Regions from separate parts of the Ruegeria sp. TM1040 genome, predicted to be linked through region 1. Evidence: riboswitches for the same ligand, from Rfam matches in the RefSeq annotation. Region 1 holds a riboswitch; the other holds the start of a gene.

The links. A riboswitch is a leader RNA that binds a small molecule or an ion and turns the genes downstream of it on or off. The one in region 1 is predicted to bind cobalamin.
Positions count from the first base shown of each region.
Region 2: it holds a riboswitch for cobalamin, as region 1 does, so the genes downstream of both, nrdH (glutaredoxin-like protein NrdH) here and TM1040_RS15460 (DUF1636 family protein) in region 1, are expected to answer to the same signal.

Region 1 covers NC_008044.1:2,315,983-2,323,262, reverse strand. Annotated here, with positions in the region: gene cobN (cobaltochelatase subunit CobN) at 1-2,302, opposite strand, end outside; gene cobW (cobalamin biosynthesis protein CobW) at 2,428-3,462, opposite strand; gene TM1040_RS15460 (DUF1636 family protein) at 3,482-3,985, opposite strand; cobalamin riboswitch at 4,083-4,322, opposite strand; gene cobO (cob(I)yrinic acid a,c-diamide adenosyltransferase) at 4,347-5,033, shown strand; gene glpD (glycerol-3-phosphate dehydrogenase) at 5,148-6,728, opposite strand; gene TM1040_RS15445 (DeoR/GlpR family DNA-binding transcription regulator) at 6,721-7,280, opposite strand, start outside.
Region 2 covers NC_008044.1:543,630-550,909, forward strand. Annotated here, with positions in the region: gene TM1040_RS06905 (hypothetical protein) at 1-423, shown strand, start outside; gene nrdF (class 1b ribonucleoside-diphosphate reductase subunit beta) at 574-1,551, opposite strand; gene nrdE (class 1b ribonucleoside-diphosphate reductase subunit alpha) at 1,652-3,784, opposite strand; gene nrdI (class Ib ribonucleoside-diphosphate reductase assembly flavoprotein NrdI) at 3,766-4,188, opposite strand; gene nrdH (glutaredoxin-like protein NrdH) at 4,210-4,431, opposite strand; cobalamin riboswitch at 4,532-4,725, opposite strand; gene TM1040_RS19985 (GFA family protein) at 4,970-5,344, opposite strand; gene arsB (ACR3 family arsenite efflux transporter) at 5,371-6,405, opposite strand; gene arsJ (organoarsenical effux MFS transporter ArsJ) at 6,402-7,280, opposite strand, start outside.

The DNA of each region.
Region 1 (7,280 bases):
CGGTGCGCATGGTGGCAGAGCCCCAGAGATCGACAACCAACCCCGAGGGCCAATCGCCATGATCCTGAAGATGGCGGCGCAACAGCTCTTCGGCGAGTTTGACCCCTTGCGCCTGCGCCGCCCGCGACGGAACCGCGCGGGGATCGGTGGTAAAGAGGTTGCGCCCGGTGGGCATCACGTCCGAGCGCCCGCGGTAGGGCGACCCGGACGGCCCCGGTGCCACCAGCTTTCCCCGGAGCGCGCGCAACAGGCCCTGCATTTCCTCGGCGCCATGTGCACCGCGCCCAAAGACATGCAACCCCTCACCGTATTGGCTTTCCTTGATGTCGCAGACAAAGCGGTCAATGCGGGTGATGGCCTCTGCGGCAGAGGCCTCGGTGGGGATGCCGAGATCCTCTTCGACGCCGGTGCCCTGGGCTTCGGCGCGGATGTCGGCAATGAGCCGATCGCGGCGCGCCGGATCAAGACCATCGGCGGTGGAATACTCGTCCAGAAGGCTCTCGAGCCGTCCCATTCCGGCTGGCAGCGTGGTTTCAGCCAGCGGCGGAGGCATATGGCCGAGGGTGAGCGCCCCGATCCGGCGCTTGGCCTGTGCGGCCTCGCCCGGGTCGTTGACGATGAAGGGGTAGATCACGGGCAGATCCCCCGCGAGCACCTCGGGCCAGCAGGCCCCAGAAAGTGCCACGGCCTTGCCCGGCAACCATTCGAGCGTGCCATGTGCCCCCACATGCACAAGCGCATCCACCTGTTCACGCAGCCAAAGGTAGAAGGCAACATACCCATGGCGGGGCGTGCGCTCGAGGTCGTGATAGTCGTCATCGCGGGCTTGCACGTCGCCGCGTTCCGGTTGCAGCGCGATCAGCGCTTTGCCGGCCCGCAGCGCGCGAAAATGGCAGACGCGATCGCGTACGGCTGGATCCTGTTCGGGCGCCCCCCATGCGGCCTTGAGGTCATCGCGCAAGGCTTCGGGCAGCTTGTGGAGCGCCGCGATATAATCCGAGAGGGGCCAGGTCAGCGTGTGGTCGGAGAGACGCGCGCCGAGGTCCGCCTCAGGGGCGACGTCATAGCCATCCCGCGCCAAGGCGCTCAGGATCTCTGAGGTTGAGGCGAGCGCATCCAGCCCGACCGCATGAGCGAGGTTGTAGTCGCGTCCGGGATATGTCGACAGCACCAGCGCAAGGCGTGTCTCGGCGCGTGTTTGTCGTGCCAGCCTGAGATGCGCCTCGATCCGGTCGAGTGCTGCGGAGATGCGTTCGGGATCGGCGCGATGGGTGAAGCGAGAGTATTGCAGATCCGGGTCGCGTTTTGTCGGCGCCTTGAAGCTGACCACTCCGGCAAAGAGCCTGCCGTCCACTTCCGGTAACACCACATGCATGGCCAGATCCGCAGGCGAGAGGCCCCGGTCCGCCAGATCCCAGTCCTTGCGTCGCGCGGTCGAGAGCGCGACCTGGAAGACGGGACATCCTACAAGGCTCAGGGGCGAGGCGCTGCCATCGCGCCCCTGCGCCGAAAACGCGGTGGCATTGATGATCGCAACCGGCGCGCGCTGCGAAAGCTCTGCCCGTAGCCATTGGACAGCGGCGGGGGCTTTGAGGCTGGGGGCGAAAGCACCAAAAGCCGCATAGCCACGCGCGCGCAATCCCCGCAGGATTTCATCGATCGGAGCCGTATCAGCGGAGGTCAGATAGGAGCGATAAAACGTCACCAGCACCAAGGGCTTATGGGTCTTGGGCAGGGCGCTGAGCGCGCCGTCGTCGGGATCGTAATAGCCAAAATCCGGCACCGTCTTTTGACCAATCACGGGGCTCGCATATAGCCCCGACGCCAGTGCCAGTTGCGCCAGCGCGGCCTGCGCGGCCACGGCCCCACCCGCATCGCAGAGCGCCTGAAGGCGGCGCAGGGTAGAGATCGGCAGGGTCGAGAGCTCGTCAAGGCGGGGATCTTCCTGGCCATCGGCAGGCAGGACGGCAAGCGCAATGCCCTTGCGCCGGGCCAGGTCCTGAAGCGTCGCCAGACCGTAGGACCAGTAGCTCTCGCCACCAATCAGACGCACCAAGACGCCTTTGGCGCCTTCGAGGGTTTGCTCGGCGTAGACATCCACCGAGAGCGGATGTTTGAGCGCGACCAGATTTGCGAGCCGGGTCGAGGGCAATTTGCCCGCCGCGCGGTGCCAGCCTGCCGCAAAGGCGCCAAGGTCGCTGTCGGAGAACGACAGCACCACCAGATCGCCGGGGGTCTGCCCGACGTCATAGGGGGTGTCTGTTTCTCCGAGCCCGTGGCTCTCGCGGAAGACGACGTGCATGGGGTGGTCCGCTTCGTTCAAATCGGAGAGGGCAGCGTCAGACCCTGTATGGGTGCAAAGCGCCCTCCCGGGGGAGGGTCGGGCGGGACCTCACGGCGAGAGGTCAGCGCCCTTGGTGTGGAAACTCAGGCCCCGAGATCGGCGTGGATGCCTGCTGTGTCGACGTTATCATGCTCGGCGATCACCACCAGCTGGGTTTTACGCTCCTGTGCGCCCCAGGGTTGGTCGTATTGCGCGCGCAGACGTTCGCCCACCGCTTGTACCAGCATTCGCATCGGTTTTCCTTCCACGGCCACATAGCCCTTCACCCGCAGGATGTTGCGGCTGCGGGCCATCTCGATGATCCGTTTTTGCAGGTCTTCGGGGTCGGATACTTCGCCCATTTCGACCACGATCGATTCAAAATCGTCATGTTCGTGATCGTGATGTCCGTCGTGATGGCTCGGGCGGGCATCAAGGTCGTCTTCGGCCGCAGCTTCCAGTCCGAGGATCACGCGAGGATCGATCACGCCTTCGGTCATCGGCAGGATCGGCAGTTTGCGCGGGGCCTCAGATTCGATGATCGCGCGGGCTTTGTCGACACCGGCCTCACCGGCGAGATCGGCCTTGGACAACAGTACGATATCGGCGCAGGCGATCTGATCTTCAAAGACTTCGGAGAGCGGGGTTTCGTGATCGAGGCTCTCGTCTGCCTCGCGCTGGGCCTGCACGGCGTCCAGATCTGGGGCAAACTGGCCCTTGGCGACGGCCTCGGCATCAGCCAGAGCGATCACACCGTCAACGGTGATGCGCGAGCGGATCGCGGGCCAATCAAAGGCCTTGAGCAGCGGTTTGGGCAGCGCCAGGCCAGAGGTCTCGATAACGATGTGTTCGGGCGGTTCGGGCAGCGCCATCAGGCTCTCGATGGTGGGGATGAAATCATCCGCCACGGTGCAGCAGATGCAGCCGTTTGCGAGCTCCATGATGTTCTCTGCGGGGCAGTTGTCATCCGCGCAGGATTTCAGGATGTCGCCATCCACACCGGCGGTGCCAAATTCGTTCACCACCACAGCGAGGCGCTTGCCCTGCGGGTTCTGCATCAGGTGACGGATCAATGTGGTTTTGCCCGCGCCCAGAAAGCCGGTGATGACGGTGACGGGGATCTTGTTCAATGAGGTCATGTGAGATCGGCCTTTCGGATCAATCCTTTGCGCTTTGCAACGCAGGTGTGTCTGGGGTGTCTTCGGTCTGAGCGCCGGGGGCTTGTGTCGGCGTGAGCGCAACACTTGGCATGGAGACGGGCGGGATGCGGGCGATGGATTGCTTGCGAAACACCACGGGGCGCTCGCGCCAGGGCACGAACCCATCCTCGGTCGAGGCATAGGCCGTCGCGCCGGCAAGGATCTCGTCGAGATGCGCGTCGGGGTCGAGATCGCCGTAGATATAGCCCCAGCGCGCAGGGCCGCCCGATAGATGCAGCGTGCAGGACCGCTTGCAGGCCGAGAGACATTCCACCCCACGGACGGTGACGCCTTCGGGCAGGGCGCTGCCTGCCAGCCGGTCCGCCAGAATACGTCCCGGGCGCGGAGCCTCGGGGTCGCTGCCTTCTGGGCGGCAGGTGGTGCAGACGGTCAGAACGACCGGCTCCGGACCTTGATCCTCTGGGCTTTGATCGTCCGGGCTCTGATTGGGGATCTCTCCCATGCGGCCTTTTCTCCTCCTCTGGGGCGAAGCGGGGCAGGCCAGATGGGGGCGCGCGCAAGTGCTGGCAGGCCCTCAACCGGTCGCGGCACACCCCGTCCGCCGGTTCTCACGCGTTGGCAGGTCTCCCGGCTTGCGGATAGATCCGCCCCGAGTGGGGCGCGAACGGTCTCCCTGCCTTCCCGGCCTGCCCACAAGGGGCGCGCCAGTGGCGTTGGAAGACCTCTCCGGTCACGGTCGCGGGGGCGGCTGTGTTTGGAGCAAGGATGATCCCGGCCCGACACATTCCCTCTTCGCCCAAAGGCTGTCACCTTCGGGAACCAACGAAATTTCCTTGCGCCATGGGGCATGTCTTTGTCAAGAGATGGGCAAACCCTGGGTCAGACCCGCAAGGAGCAAGACAGTGAGCGACCAGACATCCCAAAAGTCCGAAACCGGCATCTCAGAAGAAGAAGCGGCACGCCATGCCTCGAAGATGGCCAAAAAGAAGGCCGCGCGGGACCGGATGATGAAGACGAAAGATGGCGAAAAAGGTCTGATTATTGTTCACACCGGCCCGGGCAAGGGCAAATCCTCTTCGGGATTCGGTATGATCATGCGCTGTATCGCCCATGGCATGCCCTCGGCGGTGGTGCAGTTCATCAAGGGGGCCTGGCAGACCGGCGAACGGACGCTGATCGAGGAAAACTTCTCGGATCTCTGTCAGTTTTACGCGATGGGCGAGGGGTTTACCTGGGAGACGCAGGACAAGGCCCGGGATATTGCCGCTGCGCGCGCGGGCTGGGAAAAGGCCAAGGAGATGATCCTTGATGAGAAGAACACGATGGTTCTGCTCGATGAGATCAACATTGCGCTGCGCTATGAGTATCTTGACCTTGAGGAGGTTCTTGAGTTCCTCGTCGAGCACAAACCGGCGATGACGCATGTGGTGCTCACCGGGCGCAACGCCAAGGAAGAATTGATCGAGATTGCAGATCTGGTCACAGAGATGACTCAGGTGAAGCATCCCTTCCGTGCCGGGATCAAGGCGCAGAAGGGCGTGGAATTCTAAACCCCAAACGCAGGGCGCGGGGTGGGGATGCGAGGCGCTGCCTCGCGCTCCGGGATATTTTTCGTTAGAAGAAGAGGGGCCGCGGGCCCCTCATTTTTGTTTTCCGTTGAGCTTTTAGCCGGTGATGCGCGCCTCGATGTAGCGGTTGACGGCACCGCGAGCGTCTGCATCGAGACGCAGGCCGAGTTTGGTTCGGCGCCAGAGGTAGTCCTCTCCGGAGCGCACCCATTCGTTTTGAATGGTCCAGTCCAATTCGCGCGCGGTGATGGTCGCGCCAAAATCCTCCCCGAGATCCGACGGCGTGGTCGCATCGCCCAGAACATCCCAAGCCTCGGTGCCATAGGCGCGGATCAGGCGGCGCACGGCATAGGGGGTGAGGAACGGATAGTCTTGCGCGAGTTTGGCACCCAGTTCCGTCACGCCCTCGACGGGGAAGTCGCCACCGGGCAGAGCGACACCGGCCGTCCATTTCTCAGGCAGCTCTGGAAAGACTTCGTTGATCTTCTCGAGCGCGGCTTCGGCGAGTTTGCGATAGGTGGTGATCTTGCCGCCAAAGACGTTGAGCAAAGGGGCTTGGGCGGTGTCGAGTGTCAGCACATATTCACGCGTCGCTGCCGACGCCGAGCTGGCGCCATCGTCATAGAGCGGGCGCACGCCCGAGTAGGTCCAGACGATCTGCTCGCGCGTGACGGGGCGCTCGAAGTAGTTCGAGGCAAAGCGCACCAGATAATCCTGCTCTTCCTCGGTGCAGACGGGTTTTGTTTCGGGATCTGGGTGATCTGCATCCGTGGTGCCGATGAGGGTGAAGTCTTCCTCGTAGGGGATGGCAAAGATGATGCGCCCATCCTGACCCTGGAAGAAATAGCAGCGCCCATGATCATATAGCTTGGGCACGACGATATGGCTGCCGCGCACGAGGCGTACGTTTTCGCGGCTGTTCTGGCCCAGCTTCTGGCGCAGCACATCTGCAACCCATGGGCCACCGGCATTGACGAGCATCTTGGCGCGGCGCGTTTCTTCCTCGCCGGTGGCAAGATCCCTGAGGCGGATCTCCCAGTGATCGGCGTGGCGGGTGGCGTTGATGACTTCGGTGCGGGTCAGGATCTCTGTGCCGCGGCTTTCGGCGTCGCGCGCATTGAGCACCACGAGGCGAGCGTCCTCGACCCAGCAGTCGGAATATTCAAAGGCCTTTTTGAATTTTGATTGCAGCGGCTTGCCTGCCTCGTCACGGGTCAGATCCACCGTCGTGGTGCCGGGCAGGATGCCGCGTTTGCCAAGCGTATCGTACATGAAAAGGCCCAGCCGGATCAGCCACGCAGGGCGGCGGCCTTTCATCCATGGCATGAAGGTGGTGAGCAGTTTGGAGGTTGGTGTGGTGTTGTCGAACCGCATGTCTTTGTGAAAGGGCAGCACAAAGCGCATTGGCCAGGAGATATGCGGCATCGCACGCAGCAGTACTTCACGTTCGATCAGGGCTTCCTGGACGAGGCGGAACTCGAAATATTCAAGATAGCGCAGCCCGCCGTGAAAGAGCTTGGTCGAGGCCGAGGATGTCGCGGACGCGAGATCGTTCTTTTCCGCGAGGGTCACGGAAAGCCCACGGCCTGCTGCGTCGCGCGCGATGCCACAGCCATTGATGCCGCCGCCAATGATGAAGAGATCGGTGATCTCGGTGCTTTGCGAGGAATCAGTCATTTGCGCTGCTTTCGTTTTCTGCGCCGCCGTCTGCGATGAGGATTCGTGTGCCAGCGGCCTCTGCGGCCTCGGCAAATTCCGCGGGAACGGGGCGGTCGGTGATGACAAGGTCCAGCTCGGCCAGCGCGCAGATGCGCACTGGGGCAGAGCGGTCGAATTTGCTGCCGTCGCACATCAGGATGCGCGTGCGGGCGTTTTTGAGGATCGCGCGGGCGACGGATACTTCGCGCGCGTCGTGGTCGAGGATGGCACCGTCGGCGTCCATGGCAGAGGCGCCGATCACGGCGTAATCGACCTTGTATCGATTGATGAACTCGACGGCCTCTTCGCCGACGATGGCGCCGTCGCTTTGCCGGATGGAGCCGCCAACAAGGATCAGGTCACGCGTCTCCATTTCCATCATCATATTGATAATGTTGATGTTGTTTGAGAGCACCGTGAGGCCCTTGTGGCCAGAGAGTGCACGCGCGACCTGTTCGGTGGAGGTGCCGATATTGAGCGCGATGGAGCAGTTTTCCGGGATCACCTCAGCCGCCAGAGCTGCCATCGCGC
Region 2 (7,280 bases), 1.4 Mb from region 1:
GGCGTGCATGCTGCGGCGTTGATTGTCGTGTGCGTGGTGGTGCTCGTGGGCAATACCGTGGCCACTGACAACAGCCTGCCCGACGGGCTGGTCGGGCTCATTGTGTTGTGGCTGATCTCTATGGTGGGGCTGACGCTGACCGAGATCGTCCCGTTCAAACTGCCTTCGGTGGCGTGGATTTCGCTTGTCGGCATCATTGCAACCTTGCCCTGGACCCCCGGCAGCGCCTGGGTGCTGGATAAGGTTGCGCATGTAAACTTCCTGACGCTCGCAACCCCGTGTTTGGCCTATGCGGGTATCGCGATTGCCAAACGCGAGATCGACATTGCCAAGACCTCGGGCTGGAAAATTGCGGTGGTTGCGGTTCTGGTGATGACAGGCACCTACGTGGGCTCGGCCGTCGTGGCGCAGATGTTCCTCTGATCTCGTGCTCTCGCCCTTGTCTTGCCGGGTGCAAATCGGGCGGGGCAAGGGCGGATTGCTCTAGGGTGGCCTCACGTGCCACCGCACAGGAGACAAAAAAGCCGCCAGCGGGAACCCCGCGGCGGCTTTCGTGTTTTGAGGACCAGTCCCTCAGAAATCCCAGTCGTCATCCTCGGTCGCAACTGCCTTGCCGATCACATAGCTTGAGCCGGACCCGGAAAAGAAGTCGTGGTTTTCATCCGACCCCGGCGACAGTGCGGCCATGATTGCCGGATTGACGCGGCAGGTCTCTTCCGGGAACAGGGCCTCAAAGCCAAGGTTCTGCAGCGCCTTGTTGGCGTTATAGTGCAGGAAGTTCTTCACATCCTCTGTGAGCCCAAGCCCATCATAGAGCTGCTCTGTGTAGCGCGCCTCGATATCATAGAGGTCAAACAGCAGACCAAAGGCAAAATCCTTCAGCTCCTTGCGCTCAGCCTCGCTGGCGCGCTCCAGGCCGCGCTGGAACTTGTAGCCGATGTAATAGCCGTGAATGGCCTCGTCGCGAATGATCAGACGAATGAGGTCTGCGGTGTTGGTCAGGCGCGCGCGGCTCGACCAGTGCATCGGCAGATAGAAGCCCGAATAGAACAGGAAGCTCTCAAGGAACACGCTGGCGATCTTTTTGCGCAGCGGCGAGGCGGTGGCGTCATATTCGCCGAGGATCAGACGCGATTTGGCCTGCAGATGCTCGTTTTCGGCCGACCAGCGGAAGGCTTCATCCACCTCGGTGGTCTGACAGAGGGTCGAAAACACCGAGGAATAAGACCGCGCATGCACCGCCTCCATGAAGGAGATGTTGCTCAGCACAGCCTCTTCATGCGGGGTGATCGCGTCCTGCATCAGGGTCGGCGCGCCCACGGCATTCTGGATTGTATCCAGAAGCGTGAGGCCAGTGAACACCCGAATGGTCAGGGTCTGCTCGTCCGGTGTGAGCTGGGACCAGGACTGGATGTCATTGGACAGCGGCACCTTTTCAGGCAACCAGAAGTTTACGGTCAACCGGTTCCAGATCTCGAGATCCTTGTCGTCCTGAAGCCGGTTCCAGTTGATCGCTTTGGGGACAGCGCGGGCTTGGGTCATATCTTTCATACACTCGATCTCAGCAGCTTGGGGGCAAGGCCCCTTCATCTTTTCCAAAATACCTCGGGGGAGGCCACGGAGGTGGCCGGGGGCAGAGCCCCCACCCGATTTACAGCGAACAGGACACGCAGCCTTCGACTTCGGTGCCTTCGAGGGCCTGCTGGCGCAGGCGGATGTAGTAGATCGTCTTGATCCCCTTCTTCCACGCGTAGATCTGCGCGCGGTTGATGTCGCGGGTCGATGCTTCCGCCGGGAAGAACAGGGTCAGTGAAAGCCCCTGATCCACATGCTGTGTCGCAGCCGCATATGTGTCGATGATCGCCTCAGGCCCGATTTCATAGGCATCGCGGTAATATTCGAGGTTGTCATTGGTCATATAGGGCGCGGGATAGTAGACGCGACCGATCTTGCCTTCCTTGCGGATCTCGATCTTTGCGGTGATCGGATGGATCGAGGAGGTGGCATAGTTGATATAGCTGATCGAGCCGGTGGGCGGCACCGCCTGAAGGTTGCGGTTATAAAGCCCGTGCTTCATCACCTTGTCGCGCAGCGCTTCCCAGTCCTTGCGGGTGGGGATCTCGACACCTGCGGTCTCAAACAGCTCTTTCACCCGGTCGGTTTCCGGCAGCCAGTCCTTCTCGACATATTTCTCAAAGAAGCTGCCATCGGCATAGGCCGAGTCTTCAAACCCTTTGAACTTGGATTTCTTTTCCTTTGCCAAGGCGTTCGAGGCGCTGATCGCGTGATACAGAACCGTGCAGAAGTAGATATTGGTGAAATCCACACCTTCTGCGCTGCCGTAATGGATGCGCTCGCGGGCGAGGTATCCATGCAGGTTCATCTGACCAAGACCAATTGCGTGGCCTTCTTCGTTGCCCTTGCGGATGGAAGGTACGGAGTCGATGCTCGACATTTCCGACACTGCATTGAGCGCGCGGATCGCGGTGCCCACAGTGCCTGCCAGATCGCCACCGTCCATCGCACGGGCGATGTTCATCGAGCCAAGGTTGCAGGAAATATCCGTGCCCATCTGCTCATAGGACAGGTCGTCATTGAATTTGGACGGCTCGTTGACCTGCAGGATCTCCGAGCAGAGGTTCGACATCGCGATGCGGCCCGCAATCGGGTTTGCGGCATTCACCGTGTCCTCGAACATGATGTAAGGGTAGCCGGACTCGAACTGGATCTCGGCAATGGTCTGGAAGAACGCGCGCGCGTTGATCTTCTTTTTGCGGATCTGCGGGTTGTCCACCATCTCGTGATATTTCTCGGTGACCGAGATTTCCGAGAAGGCCTGACCGTAGACCTTTTCCACGTCATGCGGCGAGAACAGATACATGTCCTCGTTTTTCTTGGCGAGCTGGAAGGTGATGTCGGGGATCACCACGCCAAGCGAGAGCGTCTTGATGCGGATTTTCTCATCTGCGTTTTCGCGCTTGGTATCCAAGAAACGCAGAATATCCGGGTGATGCGCGTTCAGATAGACCGCGCCCGCGCCCTGGCGTGCGCCCAGCTGGTTGGCGTAGGAAAAGCTGTCCTCAAGAAGCTTCATCACCGGGATGACGCCCGAAGACTGGTTCTCGATGCCCTTGATCGGGGCGCCGTGTTCACGAATGTTGGTCAGCATCAAGGCCACGCCACCGCCGCGTTTGGAGAGCTGCAGCGCCGAGTTGATGCCGCGTCCGATCGACTCCATGTTGTCTTCGAGACGCAAGAGGAAGCAGGACACAAACTCGCCACGGGCTTTTTTGCCGGCATTGAGGAAGGTTGGCGTAGCAGGCTGGAAACGACCGTCGATGATCTCCGACATCAGCTTCATCGCGAGCTTTTCATCGCCGCGTGCCAGCGTCAGCGCGTTCATCACCACACGATCTTCATAGCGCTCGAGATAGCGCTGCCCGTCACGGGTCTTGAGCGTGTAGGAGGTGTAGTATTTGAACGCCCCGAGGAAGGACGGGAAGCGGAACTTCTTGGCGTAGGCCGCATCCCAGATCTTGCGGTGGAAGTTGCGGGAATACTGATCCAGCACCTCCGGCTCGTAATAGCCTTTCTCGACGAGGTAGCCGAGCTTTTCATCCAGCGAGTGAAAGAACACGGTGTTCTGGTTCACGTGTTGCAGGAAATACTGCCGGGCCGCCATACGGTCGGCGTCGAACTGGATGTTGCCCTCGTCGTCATAGAGGTTCAACATCGCGTTCAGCGCGTGATAGTCGAGATCGGCGGTTACGCTTGCGTCAAGCATGTCTGCTGCTCCTGTGCCGCCCAGAACCGGGCGAGGCCCGCGCGCATGCGGGCGATGTCTGTTTCGGTTCCCGCCAACTCAAAGCGGTAAAGGACGGGGACATTGCATTTCTTGGCGATCACATCCCCCGCGAGGGCAAAGGTGTCACCAAAGTTGCGGTTGCCTCCGGCAATCACACCCCTGAGGAGGGCGCGATTGCGGCTGTTATTCAGAAATTTGATGACCGGTTTTGGCACTGCGCCCCGGCCTTCACCATCGGCAAAGGTTGGCGTCACCAACACATAGGGCGCATCTACTTCGGGGGAAGGCTCCGTCTGCGGCAGCCGCAGAGCCTCGAGCCCCAGTCGCTCCATCAAACGGGCCGTATTGCCCGAACGGGAGGAGTAATAGACAAGCCCGACCACTTACCCGGTCACCTTTTACCTTTACGCCAACTGGCCGATCAAGTCAGGGCGAAAACCAGCCCAGTGCTCTTCGCCAGCGACCACCACGGGTGCCTGACGATAGCCCAGACCCTGCACCATTTCCAGAGCAGCGGCATCTTCTGTCAGATCAACGAGGTCAAAAGAGATCCCTTTCGCCTCAAGAGCGCGGGTGGTGGCGGTGCACTGCACGCAGGCAGGTTTTGAATAGACAGTGATGCTCATCTGCAAGATCCCCTCAGGTGTTGTCCTTCTGGGCGGAGAGGCCACGGCAGCCGACACCGGTTCCGGTGTCAGATGACGCGTCCGGGCCCACCGCCGCGGTCGTCGTGTGTCGTGCTCTGGCAGGTCTCCTGGCTTCGCGGCTCAAACGCCCCCTCCCGCCTTCCCAACGCAGCGATGCGTCAGTGGCACGGGCAGGGCTTGCCGCTTACAGTTGCGGGGGCAGCACCGGATTTTCACCAGTTTCCCTCTTCGCTTGCGAGTCGCCTCGAAAGAACCAAAGCAACACGATATTGATGCAGATGCGCGAAATGGTCAATATATGGTGTAGGGCGCGGTGGTTTTTGTTTTCCACAGGGCAGGGTGTTCGCCCGCGGTTTCTTTGTGGCTGCAATGTAAGGGGATCGGCAAATTCGCACACCCTTACCCCCATCTTTATCCACAGTCTTGGATCAGACGGGCCGTGTGAAATTGTCGCGCAGCTGTGTCCTGCAAGACATACTGCATAGAAAGACGCCTCCGGCGCACGCCGCCCCGGTCCTCACGCCCCGCGATTGCGAGAATGCTGATGGGCTCTGGCGAGTGGGGTGAGCCAGTGCTCGCGCCGGTCTGTCCATAGCTCATAGGTCGGCGTGAACTGGTTTGGCTGATCCATTGCTCCGAGATGGAGCTCCACCTCACCTTCGCTGCATGAATAGACCGATGATCCGCATCTCGGGCAAAAATGGCGGCCCTGATATTGTTGCGTCTGGCCGAATACTTCGACCGCCTCAGCCGGGTAAACCGCCGCGGCCCAGAACACCGCACCATGGTGCTTGCGACAATCCATGCAGTGACACAGGCCGACACCGATGGGGGACCCGGAGGCTCTGACGCGGATATCGCCGCACAGGCAGCTTGCAGTGACCTCGGACATGGTGGACCTCCTCAGCGCATGAGGGCTCAGCTTGCCTGGTGGTCTGCTCCGGTCAAGGCAAACCTGGCACGGGTGCGATTGGCAAAGGCCACCAGTGTCAGCATCACTGGAACCTCGACCAGTACGCCAACCACGGTTGCGAGCGCCGCCCCGGAGTGAAGCCCAAAGAGGCTGATCGCGACAGCCACCGCCAGTTCAAAGAAATTCGACGTCCCGATCAGCGCGCAGGGTGCTGCGATCCGATGTGGCACCCGCAGCGCATAGGCGGCGCCATAGGCGAGAAAGAAGATCCCGTAGCTCTGGATCAGGATGGGCACGGCGATCATCGCAATCACGCTCGGGCGGTCCAGAATGACCTGACCTTGCAGGCCAAACAGGATCACCACCGTTGTGATCAGCCCCAGCATCGAGAGCGGTTTGATCCGTGCGAGAAAGGCCGTGATACGCGCCTCTTCCGCCAAACGGTTGCGGGTCCAGAGACCGGCCATCAGCGGCAGAGCAACAAACAGCACCGCCGACAGGATCAGCGTGCTCCATGGCACCTCAATGTCCGTGACACCCAAGAGAAAGGCCACGATAGGGGCAAAGGCCACCACCATGATGAGATCGTTCACCGAGACTTGCAGCAGGGTGTAGCTTTCGTCGCCCCGGGTGAGTTGCGACCACACAAAAACCATCGCGGTGCAGGGCGCGGCCCCCAAAAGGATCAGCCCCGCGATATACTGCTGTGCGTCTTGTGGCTCCAGAAAGGGCGCAAAGACCACCTCGAAGAACAGCACGCCAAGTGCGGCCATGGTAAAGGGTTTGATCAGCCAGTTGACCACCAGCGTGATCGCAAGGCCCTTGGGCTGGCGCGCCACATCTCGTAGGCTTCGTGGGTTCACGCCAATCATCATCGGGTAAACCATGGCCCAGATCAGTGCCGCGACCACTAAATTGACACGGGCCACCTCCAGCGCGGCGATGGCCTCCATCACGCCGGGGGCCAGACTGCCAAGCGCAATGCCGGCCGTCATCGCCAATGCCACCCAGAGGCTCAGGTATTTCTCGAAGATGCTCATGCCGTGGCTCTTTCAGATGTAGGGGCAGAGAGGCGCCCTGCAGCCAATGCGCTAAGTGCGATCATCAGGGCTGCGGTGCCAAGGCAGGCCGCGACCCCGCCCAGTTGATAGGTGAGACCAGAAAGCAACGTGCCCAGGAGCCGCCCACCCGCATTGGCCATGTAGTAAAAGCCCACATCCATCGTGACCCGCTCGTCCTTGGAGAAGGCAAGGATCAGGTAGGAATGCAGGGAGGAGTTCACCGCAAAGAGCGCCCCAAACAGCAAGAGGCCGATGACCAGTGTTGCCGTGAGCCAAGGCGCGGGCGCGCCAGACATCACCACGGCCACGGTCAGCGCCGCCGGAACCAACGCCAGCAGGCTCGCCCAGTGCCGCGCGGCGGAAATCAGCTCTGCCTCAGAGCGGCTCGAGGCCCGTAGGATGCGCGGCGCCGCCGCTTGCACCGCCCCGTAGCAGATGATCCAGACTGCCATGAAGCTGCCGATCATGAAGAACGCCGCGCGGTTGCTGGCCTCGGTGCCGTCCGAGATGACGGCGTAGAAGTAGACCGGAATGCCGACCACGAACCACACATCGCGCGCCCCGAAGAGAAACACCCGTGCCGCCGAGAGCCAGTTGATGTTGGCGGACTTGGAGAAGACCTCGGAAAATTTCGCGCCTTTGCGTCCCGTCGGCAGCCCCTTTGGCATCGCGATCAGAACCGCAATCAGGATCGCGGCCAGGATCAGCGCCATTCCGAGCGTGGCCCATGTGAACCCGGCAAGCGCCAGAAGCACCGCGCCCAGCCCAAAGCCCAGCCCTTTGACCGCGTTCTTGGACCCTGTCAGCACCGCAACCCAGCGAAACAGCCCGTCGCCTTCTTTGGGGGCGAGCAG